One region of the Pseudarthrobacter sp. CC4 genome, then DNA from elsewhere that is predicted to be linked to it. Evidence: riboswitches for the same ligand, from Rfam matches in the RefSeq annotation. Region 1 holds a riboswitch; each other region holds the start of a gene.
What was found. Region 1 has a riboswitch for cyclic di-AMP ahead of PV768_RS17560 (hypothetical protein). Riboswitches for the same ligand answer to the same signal wherever they lie in the genome.
Positions count from the first base shown of each region.

Region 2: linked by a shared signal. The riboswitch ahead of PV768_RS17080 (LysM peptidoglycan-binding domain-containing protein) and the one ahead of PV768_RS17560 (hypothetical protein) in region 1 are both predicted to bind cyclic di-AMP.
Region 3: linked by a shared signal. The riboswitch ahead of PV768_RS16150 (M23 family metallopeptidase) and the one ahead of PV768_RS17560 (hypothetical protein) in region 1 are both predicted to bind cyclic di-AMP.

Region 1 is NZ_JARCCZ010000026.1:74,584-79,051, forward strand. It holds gene PV768_RS17550 (response regulator transcription factor) at 67-807, shown strand; gene PV768_RS17555 (ATP-binding protein) at 815-2,341, shown strand; cyclic di-AMP (ydaO/yuaA leader) riboswitch at 2,437-2,597, shown strand; gene PV768_RS17560 (hypothetical protein) at 2,603-3,298, shown strand; gene PV768_RS17565 (glyoxalase superfamily protein) at 3,314-3,703, opposite strand; gene upp (uracil phosphoribosyltransferase) at 3,748-4,383, opposite strand; gene PV768_RS17575 (phosphatase PAP2 family protein) at 4,396-4,468, opposite strand, start outside.
Region 2 is NZ_JARCCZ010000025.1:67,392-71,859, reverse strand. It holds gene PV768_RS17100 (DUF1810 domain-containing protein) at 1-217, opposite strand, end outside; gene PV768_RS17095 (DNA alkylation repair protein) at 201-770, opposite strand; gene PV768_RS17090 (TraR/DksA family transcriptional regulator) at 767-1,126, opposite strand; gene PV768_RS17085 (lytic transglycosylase domain-containing protein) at 1,147-2,487, opposite strand; cyclic di-AMP (ydaO/yuaA leader) riboswitch at 2,727-2,927, shown strand; gene PV768_RS17080 (LysM peptidoglycan-binding domain-containing protein) at 2,931-3,764, shown strand; gene PV768_RS17075 (protein adenylyltransferase SelO) at 3,912-4,468, opposite strand, start outside.
Region 3 is NZ_JARCCZ010000023.1:56,490-60,957, forward strand. It holds gene PV768_RS16145 (transglycosylase domain-containing protein) at 1-1,230, shown strand, start outside; gene PV768_RS16150 (M23 family metallopeptidase) at 1,744-2,520, opposite strand; cyclic di-AMP (ydaO/yuaA leader) riboswitch at 2,526-2,692, opposite strand; gene PV768_RS16155 (hypothetical protein) at 3,123-3,788, shown strand; gene PV768_RS16160 (hypothetical protein) at 3,829-4,038, opposite strand; gene PV768_RS16165 (ArsR/SmtB family transcription factor) at 4,334-4,468, shown strand, end outside.

The DNA.
Region 1 (4,468 bases):
GGGATTCACAGCTTGGTCACAGGAACGCCATAGCCGGGCTTAAACCAATAATCGGAAAGTTGTCCCATGGCCACGTCGCACTCCATGACAAACAACCTCCCCAAACTCACCCATCCGGACGGCTCCCCCATCAGGGCCCTCGTCGTGGATGACGAACCCAGCCTCTCTGAACTCATGAGCATGGGGCTGCGCATGGCGGGCTGGTCCGTGGCAGTAGCTGCCGACGGCCCGGAAGCGGTGAAGCTGGCCAAGGACTTCCGCCCCGACGTCCTGATCCTCGACGTCATGATTCCAGGGTTCGACGGCGTCGAGGTCCTGAACAGGATCCGCGCTTTCGCACCCGAGGTTCCCGCGCTTTTCCTGACCGCCAAAGACGCGGTCCAGGACAGGATCGTGGGCCTCGCTGCCGGCGGCGACGACTATGTGACCAAACCCTTCAGCATGGAGGAAGTCCTGCTGCGGCTGCACCGGCTGGTCCAGCGCTCCGGAGTTGCCGCCATGGACACTGCGGAACTGGTAGTGGGAGACCTTGTGCTCAACGTCGACACCCGGGAGGTGACCCGCGCGGGCGAGGAGCTCCAGCTGACGGCCACCCAGTTCGAGCTGCTGCGTTACCTCATGGAGAACCCAAAGCGCGTCATCAGCAAGGCCCAGATCCTGGACCGGGTGTGGAACTACGACTTCGGCGGGCAGGCAAACATCGTGGAACTCTACATCTCCTACCTGCGCAAGAAAGTGGACGCCGTGCACCCGCCCATGATCCACACCGTGCGGGGCGCCGGGTACGTCATCAAGCCGGCGGAGTAGGCGCGCCATGACCTCCGTGCACACCGCGGAGCCGCAGCCCCGGAGCTGGCTCAAACCCGCCACCTGGCACTTGCGCACACGCCTTATCCTGCTGGCCATGGCGCTGTTGATCGCCATCTGCGGTGCGGTGGGCGTAGCCAGCTACGCCTCGATGGACTCCTTCCTCACCCGCCAGCTGGACGAGCAGCTGAGCCAGGCCGCAACCCGCTCCAACGATCCCGGCCGGCTTCCCTCCGGCGGCTTCAACGGCAGGGACCCCCTGGATTCCCGCGGACAAAGCGTGGGAACACTGAACGCCCGCATCCTCAACGGCCAGGTCAACAGCGCCGGCTTCCTGGCCCCGGACACTACGCGCTCTGCGCTGTCCTCCGAGGACAAGCAGGTCCTGCTCGCACTGGCCACCGATGCCCGGCCCGTTGACCGCACGCTCTCAAACGGCGACTACCGGCTGATTGCGGTCAAGACCAGTTTCGGCGACGTCCTGGTCACAGGGCTCCCCCTGGCCGCCAAGGAGAGCACGCTGACGTCCCTGGTGTGGACCTTCGTGTTCGTCTCGCTGGGCGGGTTGCTCCTGATCGGGCTGGTGGGCACGGTCCTGATCCGCCGCACCATGAAGCCCCTTGAACAGCTCTCCGAGGTGGCCACCCGGGTTTCGCAGCTGCCCCTGGACGCCGGCGAGGTGGCACTTGCCGTTCGCGTCCCGCCGTCGAACTCCAACCCTGGAACTGAGGTGGGCAGCGTGGGGCACGCGCTGAACCTCATGCTGGACAACGTTGCGAATGCGCTGCAGGCGCGGCAGAAGAGCGAGACCAAGGTCCGGCAGTTCGTGGCTGACGCCTCCCATGAGCTGCGCACGCCGCTGACCGCCATCCGCGGCTACACCGAACTGATGAGAATGACGGAAAACTTCACTCCGGACGGGGAGAAGTCGCTGGCACGGGTGCAAAGCCAGTCGGAACGGATGACCGCTTTGGTGGAGGATCTCCTGCTGCTCGCGCGGCTCGACGAGGGTCAGCCGCTGAAGCTTGCCGAGGTGGACCTGACCCAGCTGGTGGTGGAAGGCGTCAGCGATGAGAAGGTCATGGCGCCAGGGCACACCTGGCGGCTGGAGCTCCCCGACGAACCGGTGGTGGTGAACGGGGATCCGTCCCAGCTGCGGCAGGTGCTGATGAACCTGCTCTCCAACGCCCGCAAGCACACCCCTCCGGGAACCACGGTGGTAACGGGGGTGGAGAAAACGCCGGAGGGCGCCGCAGTGGTGACCGTAACGGACGACGGCGGCGGCATTCCGCCGGAGTTCGTGGACCGGGTCTTCGCCCGGTTTGCCCGCGCAGACGCGGCACGTGCGGGGACCAGCGCGCCCGGCGCGTCCGCCGCTGAAGGAACCAGCGGTTTGGGGTTGTCCATCGTCGAGTCCATTGTTGAGGCCCACGGCGGACGGGTAACGGTGACGTCGCAACCCGGCCGCACGCAGTTCGCCCTGCAGCTACCCCTCATGCCGGGAATGGCACAAGGCGGCGCGCCGTCATCGTGACCTCCGTTACCAAAATGTGACTTATGCGCCGAACTCCTGTACCGTCGAATGGGTGCGGTCCCCGTTCGGGCCGCATATCCCGGGTTGACGCCAAGCTCTGCCACTTCCCGGATTCCTCTTGAACAACGGCAGAGGCGGGGGACCCACCGTCCCGGGCACTGACTGCCCTTGGGGTTAAGCCTGCACGTGTTTCTTCCGTGCGGCCGGATGCCCTCATCCGAACCCGACAGCTAACTCCGCAGGTGTGAGAGGCGATCTATTATGTCCAAGTTCCTTGTAAAACCACGCCCGAATTCAGGCACGGATGCACGCTCCACGCGTGCAGCAGGCAAATTCCCCTCCGTCGGCCGGCGCGCCGGACTGCTGGCAGCATCCTGCGCCCTCCTTGTTGGAGTTGGCGCTGCGGGCCAGGCCACCGACACGGGTGCCCGCGTGGCAGCCACCGGGGCGCAGGCTTCGGAGTCCCATTCCAAGCTGAGCATGGAGCAGAGCGAAATCCGGGCCAACCCTGCGCCTGAGCCCGCAGCCGAGCAGATCAACGTTGTCCCGCAGGCAGCCGAACCTGCTCCCGTTGCCGAGCCCGCACCGGCTCCTGCGCCGGAACCCGCTCCGGCCCCGGCACCCGAGCCCGCACCCGTCGTCGCAGTTAATGATCCCGCAGGCGCCCAGGCGTACGCCGCAGGCCAGCTGGCTTCCTATGGCTGGGCTCCGGACCAGATGCAGTGCCTGCAGACCCTCTGGACCAAGGAATCGGACTGGACCACCACGGCCACCAACCCGAGCAGCGGCGCCTACGGCATCGTCCAGTCCCTGCCGGCTGAGAAGATGGCCAGCGCCGGAGCCGACTACCTCACCAACTACCGCACGCAGATTAACTGGGGCCTGAACTACATCCAGGAGCGCTACCAGTCGCCGTGTGGTGCACTGAACTTCCACTTGTCGAACAACTGGTACTAGGCGGGATGCAGTAACCTACTTCTGCTGCTCCCCCGCGTCCCGGCCGGGGATGAACTGGACGGCCCACCGGTTCCCGTCCGGATCCGCGAAGTACACAAAATGGCCCCAGTCCTGCACGTCCACTTCGCTCACGTCCACCCCGTTGCCCTTCAGGTGCTCGTAGGCAGCCTGGATGTCGCTGACCACGAGCTGGAGGTTCGAGCCGGTACCCGGAGGCGCGTCCGTGAGCCCTTCCCCGATGCAGATGGAGCAGGCCGAGCCGGGAGGAGTCAGCTGGACAAAGCGGATGGAGTCCGTGGGCCGCTGATCGAAATCGGCATTGAACCCCACCTTGTTGACGTAGAAATCCTTGGCCCGGTCCACGTCGGACACAGGGACAAACACCAGTTCCAGTTTCCAGTCCATCCGCACAGGCTAGCCCTGCGGCCGGGAACAGGAAAGGCCTGGCTTTAGCCTGCGATGCCGTACAGCCGGTCGCCTGCGTCGCCGAGGCCGGGAACGATGTAGGACTTCTCGTTGAGCCTTTCGTCGATGGAGGCCAGCACGATGGTGACGTTGGCGCCGGAGAGTTCTTCCTCCAGCTTCGCCAGTCCTTCCGGAGCAGCAAGCAGGCAGATGCAGGTGACATCAGAGGCGCCGCGCTTGAACAGGAACTTGATGGCTTCGCGCAGCGTCCCGCCGGTGGCCAGCATGGGGTCCAGGACGAAGATCTGCCGGTCGGTAAGGTCCTCAGGCAGGCGCTCGGCGTACGTGATGATGTCCAGGGTTTCCTCGTCACGGGCCATGCCGAGGAAGCCCACTTCAGCTGTGGGGACGAGCTTGGTCATGCCCTCGAGCATTCCAAGGCCCGCGCGCAGGATGGGCACCACCAGCGGGGTGGGCTTGGTGAACGCCGTGCCCACGGTGGTGCTGACGGGCGTTTCGATGGTGACGGGCTCGGTGCGGACCTCGCGCGTTGCCTCGTAGGCGAGGAGCGTCACCAGCTCCTCCGTCAGCTGCCGGAAGACCGGGGACGGAGTGTTTTTGTCGCGGAGGACAGTGAGCTTATGGGCGACCAGCGGGTGGTCCACAACGAGAGTGCGCATTGGTCAAAACTATCACCCGGCCGCCGGCCCCCTCCCCGGCACTTCGCCGCTGGCCTCCGGCTCCCCGGTGTGGTCCTCGCGGAGG
Region 2 (4,468 bases), on a different contig from region 1:
CCAGGTACGCCCGGGCTTCGGCCAGCGAAGTGATGGCATATTTCCGCGAGGTAGGGCTTTGCCCAAGGCCGGCGAGCTGCGGAAAGATGAACCACATCCAGTGGCCGGCCTTGTTGCCGAGCTGAAGCTCAGCCAAGGCCTGCCCGAAGGTCCCGCCCTCGCCTGCGCCGCTGTCCTGGGCTGACACGAAGCGTTTCAGGTCATAGGGATCGTTCATAGCTGACTCCTTTGTGGGGGGCCTCAGTGCCCGACTGCTGCCCAATGCAGGCCGCAGCCCTGCGCAGCCGCCCGTCCGGGTCCTGGCTCCACCTGGCAAGGACCACACCTGCGCGCTGCCGGTCGCGTCCTGCCAGTCCAGCCAATAGCGGCAACACTACGTCGGACAGCAGGGGGTCCACCAACTCGGGGCTTTCCGCGGAACGAAGGAAGCCCTCGATCCGGGTCAGGTCGGAGTGCAGCAGGAGGCCGACCCTTGACTGCAGGAGCACCACGGCGGCCAGGCGCCGCTCAAAAACCGGCCTGCTGCCAGGTTTCGGCTGGCCCCACAGCCCGGACGCCAGCTGGAGCACGGCATCGTGGTCCAGCTCCTTGAACTTCCGCAGGGCGTCCCGGACCGTTCCCCGGACGGCGCCCACCGAAGAGCCGTAGGAGGACAGCACCCCGCCCAGCCGGGACTCGACGTCGTCCGCCCGGTACCAGGCGCCTTCATTCTGCAGGGTGCGGTCGATGAACGCCGCGGCGGCCGCCACACAGTCGGTCCCGCCGTTCATCGGCCACGTCCCGCGGCTGCGTGCCGGATGCAGAACGGTGTCCAGGGCCTGGCCTCCAGCCTTCCCTCCGCGATAGGTTCTCCACAAACCGCACAGATGCCGTACGTGCCGGCAGCGATCCGGGCCAGGGCGGCCTCCACCTGGTCAAGGCCGGCGGTGCTTTGCTGCAGCAGGGCAGCTGCCTGGGACAGCTCGAAGGCAATGGTGGAACCCTCGGGATCGTGTTCGTCGTCGACGTTCGAATCCTGGCGCGCAGAGTTTGCCGAGGCAATGTCGGCGCGGAGCGACGGGAGCAGTGCCACCTTCCGCTTCCGCTCCTCCTCGAGGAGGACGCGGAATCTTTCGAAATCAGGCATGGGAAAAGCCTAGCGCGGTGTCAGTACCAATTCCTGGCCACGGAGTGGTTCCAGGCCGAGCAGGGGGAACCGTACCGCTCGCGGATATAGCCAAGGCCCCACTCGATCTGTGTCCGGTAATTGGTCAGCCAATCGCTGCCGGCGCTGGAATACTTGCCCGGCGGCAGCGCCTGCGGGATGCCGTAGGCACCGGAGTACGGGTTGGTGGCCGTTGTCAGCCAGTTCGATTCCTTGGTCCAAAGCCGGGCAAGGCAGAGGAACTGGTCCGATCCCCAGCCATAGGCCCCCAGCCTGCCCGAGGCGTAGCTTTTGGCACCGGCAGGATCGTTGACCGCACCCGCAGGAGCAGAGGGAATTACGACGGCGGGCGGGCTGGGCGGCGCGGCAGGCGCCGGAGCGGGGACAGGCGGAGCAGGATCCGCCGGCGCAGGGTTGCCGGCCGGAGGATTTTCAGGTGCCAGATCGGCAGGAGCCGGACGCACGGGGGCGGGAGCAGCAGATGGCTGCGCCTTTGCCGCCGCGGCGGCTGCGGCAGCCCGTCGTCGTGCCTCTTCTCCGGCCGCGGCCCTTTTCGCCTCCTGCGCTGCTTCATAAGCGGCCAGAGCCGCCTGTCCACGCCGGAATTCACCCTCAACCGCCGCCGTCGTGCCCTTCAGGGACGCCAACTGCTCGGTCAGCTCCCGGTTGCGCTGCTGTTCTTCCGTAAGCTGGCGTGCCATGGCTTCCTGGGCCGATCGGGCCGCCGCAAGCTTTTCCGCCGCCTCGCCGGACAGCCGTTCACGCTCGGCCCGGGCGGCTTTCTCCTGATCGGCCAGTGAAGCCGTGACTTTCCCCGCGGCGGCTGCCTTGTCCACAAGGCCCGCCGTTTTGCCGCCCACCAGATGCACCACGTTGAGCCCGTGGACATTGTTGTTCCCGATCGCATCAAGGGCCACGAAGAACCCCATGTTCGTACCGCCCGTTTTGTAGGACTGGGCGGCCAGGGCTCCGATGTCCTTCCTGTGGCGGATGAGTTCGGCTTTGGCGGTCCCGGCCTGTTCCGCCAGCGACTCCACTCGGGCAGTGGATGCTGCCAACGCGGCATCAGCCGCTGCAGACTCAGCGGCTGACGCCACCGCCGCGTTGCCCAAGGCCTCCGACTGCGCCTGCAGCCCGTCCAACAGGCCTGCGATCATACCGATCTCTTTTTCCGTGCCGGCCTCGGTCAGCTTGGCCCGCTCCACGTCCTCCCACGAGGGGTAGCCACCAGGCGGAACGCCCTCGGCCGCGCCGGCCGGAGTCAGCCAAACGCTGCCGGCGAGGGCGGCGGCCAGCAGTATCCCGGGCAGGCGGTGCCGGGCATTTAGAACGGAACGGGACATAGTTCGGAAGCTTACCGGCTTCAACCTTCACTTCAAGGATGAGGGGCCTGCATCGTTATACAGCAGAGACAAGCCATCGACTTTCCACGGTGAAAGCCTGAGCGTGCGCGCAGTGCCCGCGACCCAGAGTCGATTCGTTTGCATAAACCGAGAGGAGAACCTCGCATGTTACCCAAACGTGACAATCGGCGCCGGGGCGGGTTATGGTCTTAAGGTGTCCCTCCCAGACGGGACATTCCCCTCAGCTTGCCGAGCCCTGCCGCTGAACCGGGAACCATCGCTATCCAGCTGGCAGGGACGGGGGAACCAAGTTTCCACGGCCTCTCAAGAGGCCTTGGGGTTAAGTCGCTGGCGCCTCCGTTCCTTTCGGAGTTGCTCCCGGCCGGGTATCTCCAGCCCGAACCCGACAGCTCACCCCGCAGGCATGGGAGAGGCGATCAACTGTGTCAAAAATTTCCACCACCGCCCGTCATCGCGCAACTCCGGCCCGCTCCATCATCCTGGAAGGACTGGCTGTTTCGGCCAAGTCCCAAGCCAGGACCCTGGGCCGTCCGGCGCTCGCCGTCGCAGCCGCATCCGGCATTGCCTTCGGCGTCGGAGCCCCGGCGCACGCCGGTGTGACAGGTCCGGACACCACTGAGACCACTAACATCCAGGCCTCCGCCGCCCCGGCAGCAGCAGTTGCAGCCCCCGCCGCCGCGGCCGGAACCGTCCATACGGTTGTATCCGGCGACACGCTTGGCGCCATCTCGGCCGCTTACGGCGTGGCCCTGGGCGATGTCCTGGCAGCCAACGGGCTTTCAATCTCCGCGGTTATCTACCCCGGCGACCAGATCCAGATCCCGGGTGCAGGCTACGCCCCGGCAGCTCCGGCCGCCGCACCCGCCCCGGCACCCGTCCAGACCGCCGCTGCCACGGCACCGGCGAACACGGGGATGAACCTGTCCTACGCCTCTGCCAGCACCGGCACGGGCACCGGAGCAGCAATTCTCGCCTCGGCTTACAGCCAGGTGGGCGTCGGCCAGGACTGCACCGCGATGGTGGAGAACGCCCTGCGTTCCGTTGGCCTGAGCGTCGGCGACCTGGCTCCCACCCAGTTCTTCCAGTACGGCACTGTTGTGGGTTCCCCCGCTCCCGGTGACCTCGTGATCACGGCCGGCCACGTGGGCGTTTACGCCGGCGACGGCCAGGTTGTCAGCGGCGGCGTGAACGGTTACAGCACCGAAGTCCACTCCATCAGCTGGCTGAGCGGCGCTTCCTTCGTCCGCGTAGCGTAACCAACGGCGACGGGGCAGTCCGCTCGCAGCGGGGCAGTCCCACCCTGTGGAAGGGGCTGGAAGGGGCGGCAGCCGGGTTTACCGGCTGCCGCCCCTTCCACGTTCTTAAGGGTCCTTGGGGCTCCCTTGGCTCCGCTGGAATTACGGCTAGGTGCCGCAGAAGGTCCGGTATTTGCCGAAGTCCTCCGGCGGTCCTTCCGTGTAGCGTTCCAGCCCCGGACGCTCCTGGAACGGGGACCGGACAACCTCAAGGAGGCGGTTAAACGGGTCAAGATCGCCCTCGGTGGCAGCGGCCAGTGCTTCCTCCACCAGGTGGTTCCTGGGGATGTACGCGGGGTTCACGCTGTCCATGAGTTCGGCGTCGGGCTTCAGCGCGGCCCAGCGTCCGGCCCAGGCATCGAAAGTCCCCAGGTCCGGCACCATGCCGCGGGCAGGCCTGGAGTTGCCCCGGGCGGCCTGTCCAAGGTTCCGGAAGAATTGCGTGTAGTCAACGGGTCCGTCCTTCAGCAGGCCGATCACGCCATCCACAAGGTCCGAGGCTTCGTCACGTTCCGGGCCTGCCGCAGGGCCGGCAGGCACGCCGAGCTTGGCCTTCATGCCCTCGAACCAGGCATCACTGTACCGGCCGCGGAACGTGCCTAGGGCCTCCACCGCGGGGCCGACAGCCTGTTCCTGGTCTTCGTTGAAGAGCGGCAGCATGGCCT
Region 3 (4,468 bases), on a different contig from region 1:
ACCATCACAACGACCCTGGACAGCCGGCTTCAATCGGCAGCTCAGGCCCAGGTCGACTCGACTGCAGGAAACAACCCCGGCAGGTGGGGCGCAGCCCTGGTAACGGTACAGCCAGGAACAGGCAGGGTCCTGGCGATGGCTCAAAACACCGTATTCCTGCCGCAGGAGGGCAAGTTCGACACCCATCTGAATTTCAACGTCGACAAATATGACGTCAACGGCGGCGATCTGAACGGTGCCGGAGGGTTCCAGCCCGGCTCGACGATGAAGCCCTTCACGTTCGCCCAGTGGCTGAACGAAGGAAAATCGATTACCGCCACCGTCGATGCTTCAAAACGGGTTTATCCAACCGGCTTTCCGTGGAAATCCAGCTGCGGGAAAGTCCTCGGTGCCTACAGCACAGCGGAAAAAACAGCGGGGCGTGATGCAGCGGAAGACCTTCAAAACGCGGAGGAAGGATTTTATCGGTCCATGCCCGTCAACTACGGCCTTTACAACTCGATCAACACCGCTACTTTCGCTTCAGCAGCACAGCTGGACTTCTGCGGCATCCAGAAGGTCGTCGACTCCTTGGGCCTGAAGAACGGGTTGGACAGCTCGCCGGTCAATATGCACCAAGTGGGGAACCTGCTTGGAGCGATTGGCGTCTCACCGCTGAACATGGCCAACGCATATGCCACCTTCGCAAACGACGGAACATACTGCCCTCCAATTGCCTTGACCGAAGTCACCACCGCCGAGGGAGAGAGACTTCCTGTGCAGCAATCCAGCTGTAAGGCAGTCCTTAAACCGGAAGTAGCACGAGGCGTTAACCATGTCTTGCAGGATGTACTCAAGCGAGGCTCCGGCGTATACATCAGCCCAAAGGTCCAGCAGAGCGCACCTGCGGCTGCCAAGACAGGTACGTCCAACAACAATGGGGCGACGTGGGTTGTCGGGTACACCAGCGGCCTCGCCACCGCCTCATTTTTCGGCGACGCGCTCGAAGGCCAGCAACGGGCCGGCCAAAATGTCACAATCAACGGAAAGTTTTACAAGGGCATCGACGGGTACATGATCGCGGGACCCCAATGGGCCAATTACATGTCCCAGATCGCCGGGCTTTACCCAACAAATGACTTCCCTGCGCCACCTGCATCCATGATGAACTCCCAACCCTCGAGCCCCGCCACCCGTTCGTCGCCGACTGCGCCCAGCGCTGCTGCTTCGACCCAACCCGCCGGCGAATAGCACCCGCCGGCAAAGTTCAACTGCTCCCGCTGGCACCCAACCGCTCCCCCCAACGGGTCCCGGCACGACTACCAAGGACATGCAAAATGCTTACCCGATCAGTAATCGCCGCCACCAACGGCATGGCTTCTCTCACTACATCCCCTTCCCCCGGGCCCGGCAGCGACGGACTCAAGCCAGGACTGACTGCCGATCAAGTAACCCCCGGGTTCCTCGGATTCGCCATGACAGCCTTCATGGTCATCGGAGTCGTACTGCTTATGGTTTCGATGACCAGACGCATACGCAGGGTGCGTTACCGAGCCCAGTTCAGCTACACCGGACAAGCAAGCGAACAGTCAGTGGATGGCGACGAAAAAGATACCCCCAGGGTTGACAATTCCGGCAGACCCCAACATCCAGGGAAACCAGAAAGCGCCCCGCCCGTCACAGGCCCGCCATCAGACGGTTCCTGACGGACCAGTGCTTCCAGCAATCGGGCTGCGACGAGATCCGCAACCAATCTGACCGTTATCAGATGTAGGAGGACGGATCGACGGTCACATCATTGACCAAGACCTCGAAATGGAGGTGGCAGCCAGTGGAAGCGCCGGTTGTCCCAACACCTGCAATGAGTTCGCCCTGCGCAACTGCTTGGCCCAAGGAAACACCAATGCTGGCCAGATGGTTGTAGGTCGTCTTCAGCCCGTTGCCATGCTCCACCACGATTCGGTTGCCGCTGCCATACGGACTCCAGCCAGCCTCGATGATTTTGCCCGCACCGGCAGCGAATACCCCAGTGGAACACGCTCCCGTGAGGTCAATGCCGGTGTGCAACTCAGCGGCGGCTCCGGTGATGGGGCTGACTCGGAATCCAAAAGCGGAGCTGACATTCATCGAAGCCAGCGGAGCCCTCAGGCCCCGGGACGCAACACTGGGGGCGGCCTCAGCAGCCGTGACCACCGGCACTGGTGCTGCCACTGCTCCCGCGGGCTGCGCCGGTTGGGCCGGTGCGGGAGCAGGCTGGGAGGTCACCGCCGGGCTGTCAAAGGTCAGCACCGCACCCGGTGATGCAGATACCGGTGCCTCCGCAACAGGAAGTACGGAAACGGCGGCCCCGTCCCGGACTCCGGCGCCCAAATCCGCATGGGCGGCAGAAAGGGCTGTCAAGGCAATCATTCCGGTCACGGCGGCTGCGACACCCAGCCGCTGGCCGCGGACACGGACGACAGCCTCGTGAAAAATGGGGAGGCGGGGAGGCTTGGAAGCACGAAGGGCACGGCGACGGCCGTGTCCGGACTGGGCAGACAAAATAGAAGTCCTCTCGGCGCCGGCGAAGTTAGCTGTCGGATTCGGACGAATGGACTGTCCGGCCGAGGCGGACGACGCCTTGAACAGCGCCACCAGTCGGCTTCACCCCGAGACGCACCAGTGCGCCGTAAGTGGGTCCTCCACCCCCGCCTTGAGTAGGTCATAGTTCACGGCCGTCGGCGGGGTTTGGCGTAACGGACATGCATACCCTTCGGGGGTATACCCTTTCCAGACTAGCGAATGATTCGCAGATGTTACAAATCCGTTATCTGTAGCGGTGTGCTGGCGCCGGCGCCCCTTGGGTGCCGGCACCGCCCCCCTGAGCATTGTTCAGTCTCAGCAGCATTCTTAGAACGCGGCCGTGCTCCACACACTGCACGCCGGGCGGGAAATTCCCAGAGGAAACGGAGACGTCGTTACCAGAATGTGACAGACTTTGCTGGTTTGAAGTACGGTTTGATTTGTGCTGGCCTCTCCTTGAGGCGGCATTGCCTGGTGCACTTTGCGCCTGAGGCGGCCGGGTGCCTCCCGCCGCACCAACCTCCGGTATCGGCGCTACGGCTGCCTGCTCTCGCACTCCTGAAAAGAAAGACTCACCAGACATGACCGTTCAGAACGACCTCAGCCGTGAAGATGTTGCCTCCTATGAGGCAGAGCTCGCGAAACGGACTCCCTCGCTCTACTCGCGCTATATCGGTGCGATGCTCTACTTCATGGGTGCGGCCCTTATCGCCGGCGCCGTCGTGCACTATCCGGTCAACCCGGGCCTGTACACGATCATCTGCGTCGTCGGTGCGTTCGTGTTCCTCCTCGGCACCATCGTCAATGAGTTCGTGCTCGTCGATGAGCGCCCGATGCTGAGCCGGGCCATCTCGCTCGTCGCGTTCTCGCTCCTGCTCTCCTTCGGCGTCGGCCTGGTCGGCGGCGGAATCCAGCACTTCGAACAGTTCCCGGAGCGCAGCGCCTGGATGACTCCGATTGGCCTAGTGATGTCGTACGTCGCGTTTATCGCCAAGGATGCCAAGGGCGGCCTGCGCCACCTGGTCAGCCCGTTTGCCGCAGGTGTCGTGTTGGTCGCAGCGCTGACGTGGTTCGGTATGTCGGCCCTCGCAAGCACCATCGACTCCGAGAGCCACAGCCACGACTCCACGCCGGCACCGTCACAGGCACCCGCGGAGGCTCCGACCAGCGAAAACCGCACTCCCGACAAGCCGACGGAGGCCCCCGCAGCGCCCGCACCCGACACCCACACGTCGCACAGCCACTAAAGCCGAAACCCGGCATGCTCAACCGCACATGCGTCCGCTCCTATTCCGGGTAAGGGTCTGCCCCGTCAATGTGGGATCGGGCCGGTTCCGCGGTGGCGTAAAGGGAGTTGAGCTGGCGGTAGAGCGTTCGGGTGATGTAGCGCTTGAGGGATCTGCGGATTTCGCGGTAGCTACGGCGTCCCCGGGTGCGTCTGGTGACGTAGTCCCGTATTCCGGAGTCATGGATCCGGGTCATCGTGATGGTGGGCAAGGCCCGGTTGAGGCGTACCCCGAATCCACTAGACGGTCGATGGCCTCGCGAAGGTTGTCCCCGGCCAACCAGGGATCCTCCGGTGTCCAGGGCGTACCCGCCTCCGCCACTTAACACTCCTCACGTTCGGCCGTGTTTATGGACCGCAGTTAAGCAACGGCGCCCGCGGCGTGAACCGCGTGCGCGGCCGGTAGTTCGGGGCTTGTGCACCAAGTAACCAGAGGGTTGGGCTGGCTCCTGAACAGTTACCTGAGACCGAGGCCGGGGAGTCAGCCCCGGCAGACAGTACACCCCAGTGAAGGCTAGAAGGACCCGCCCTATCGAGGCAGCGCACCGCACGGAACTGACGGACGCTTCCGGAGTGCCCCGCACCGTGATCAGCCAGCACCTCGCCAAACTTCGCCTCAGCGGCCTCGACGACACCCGAAAG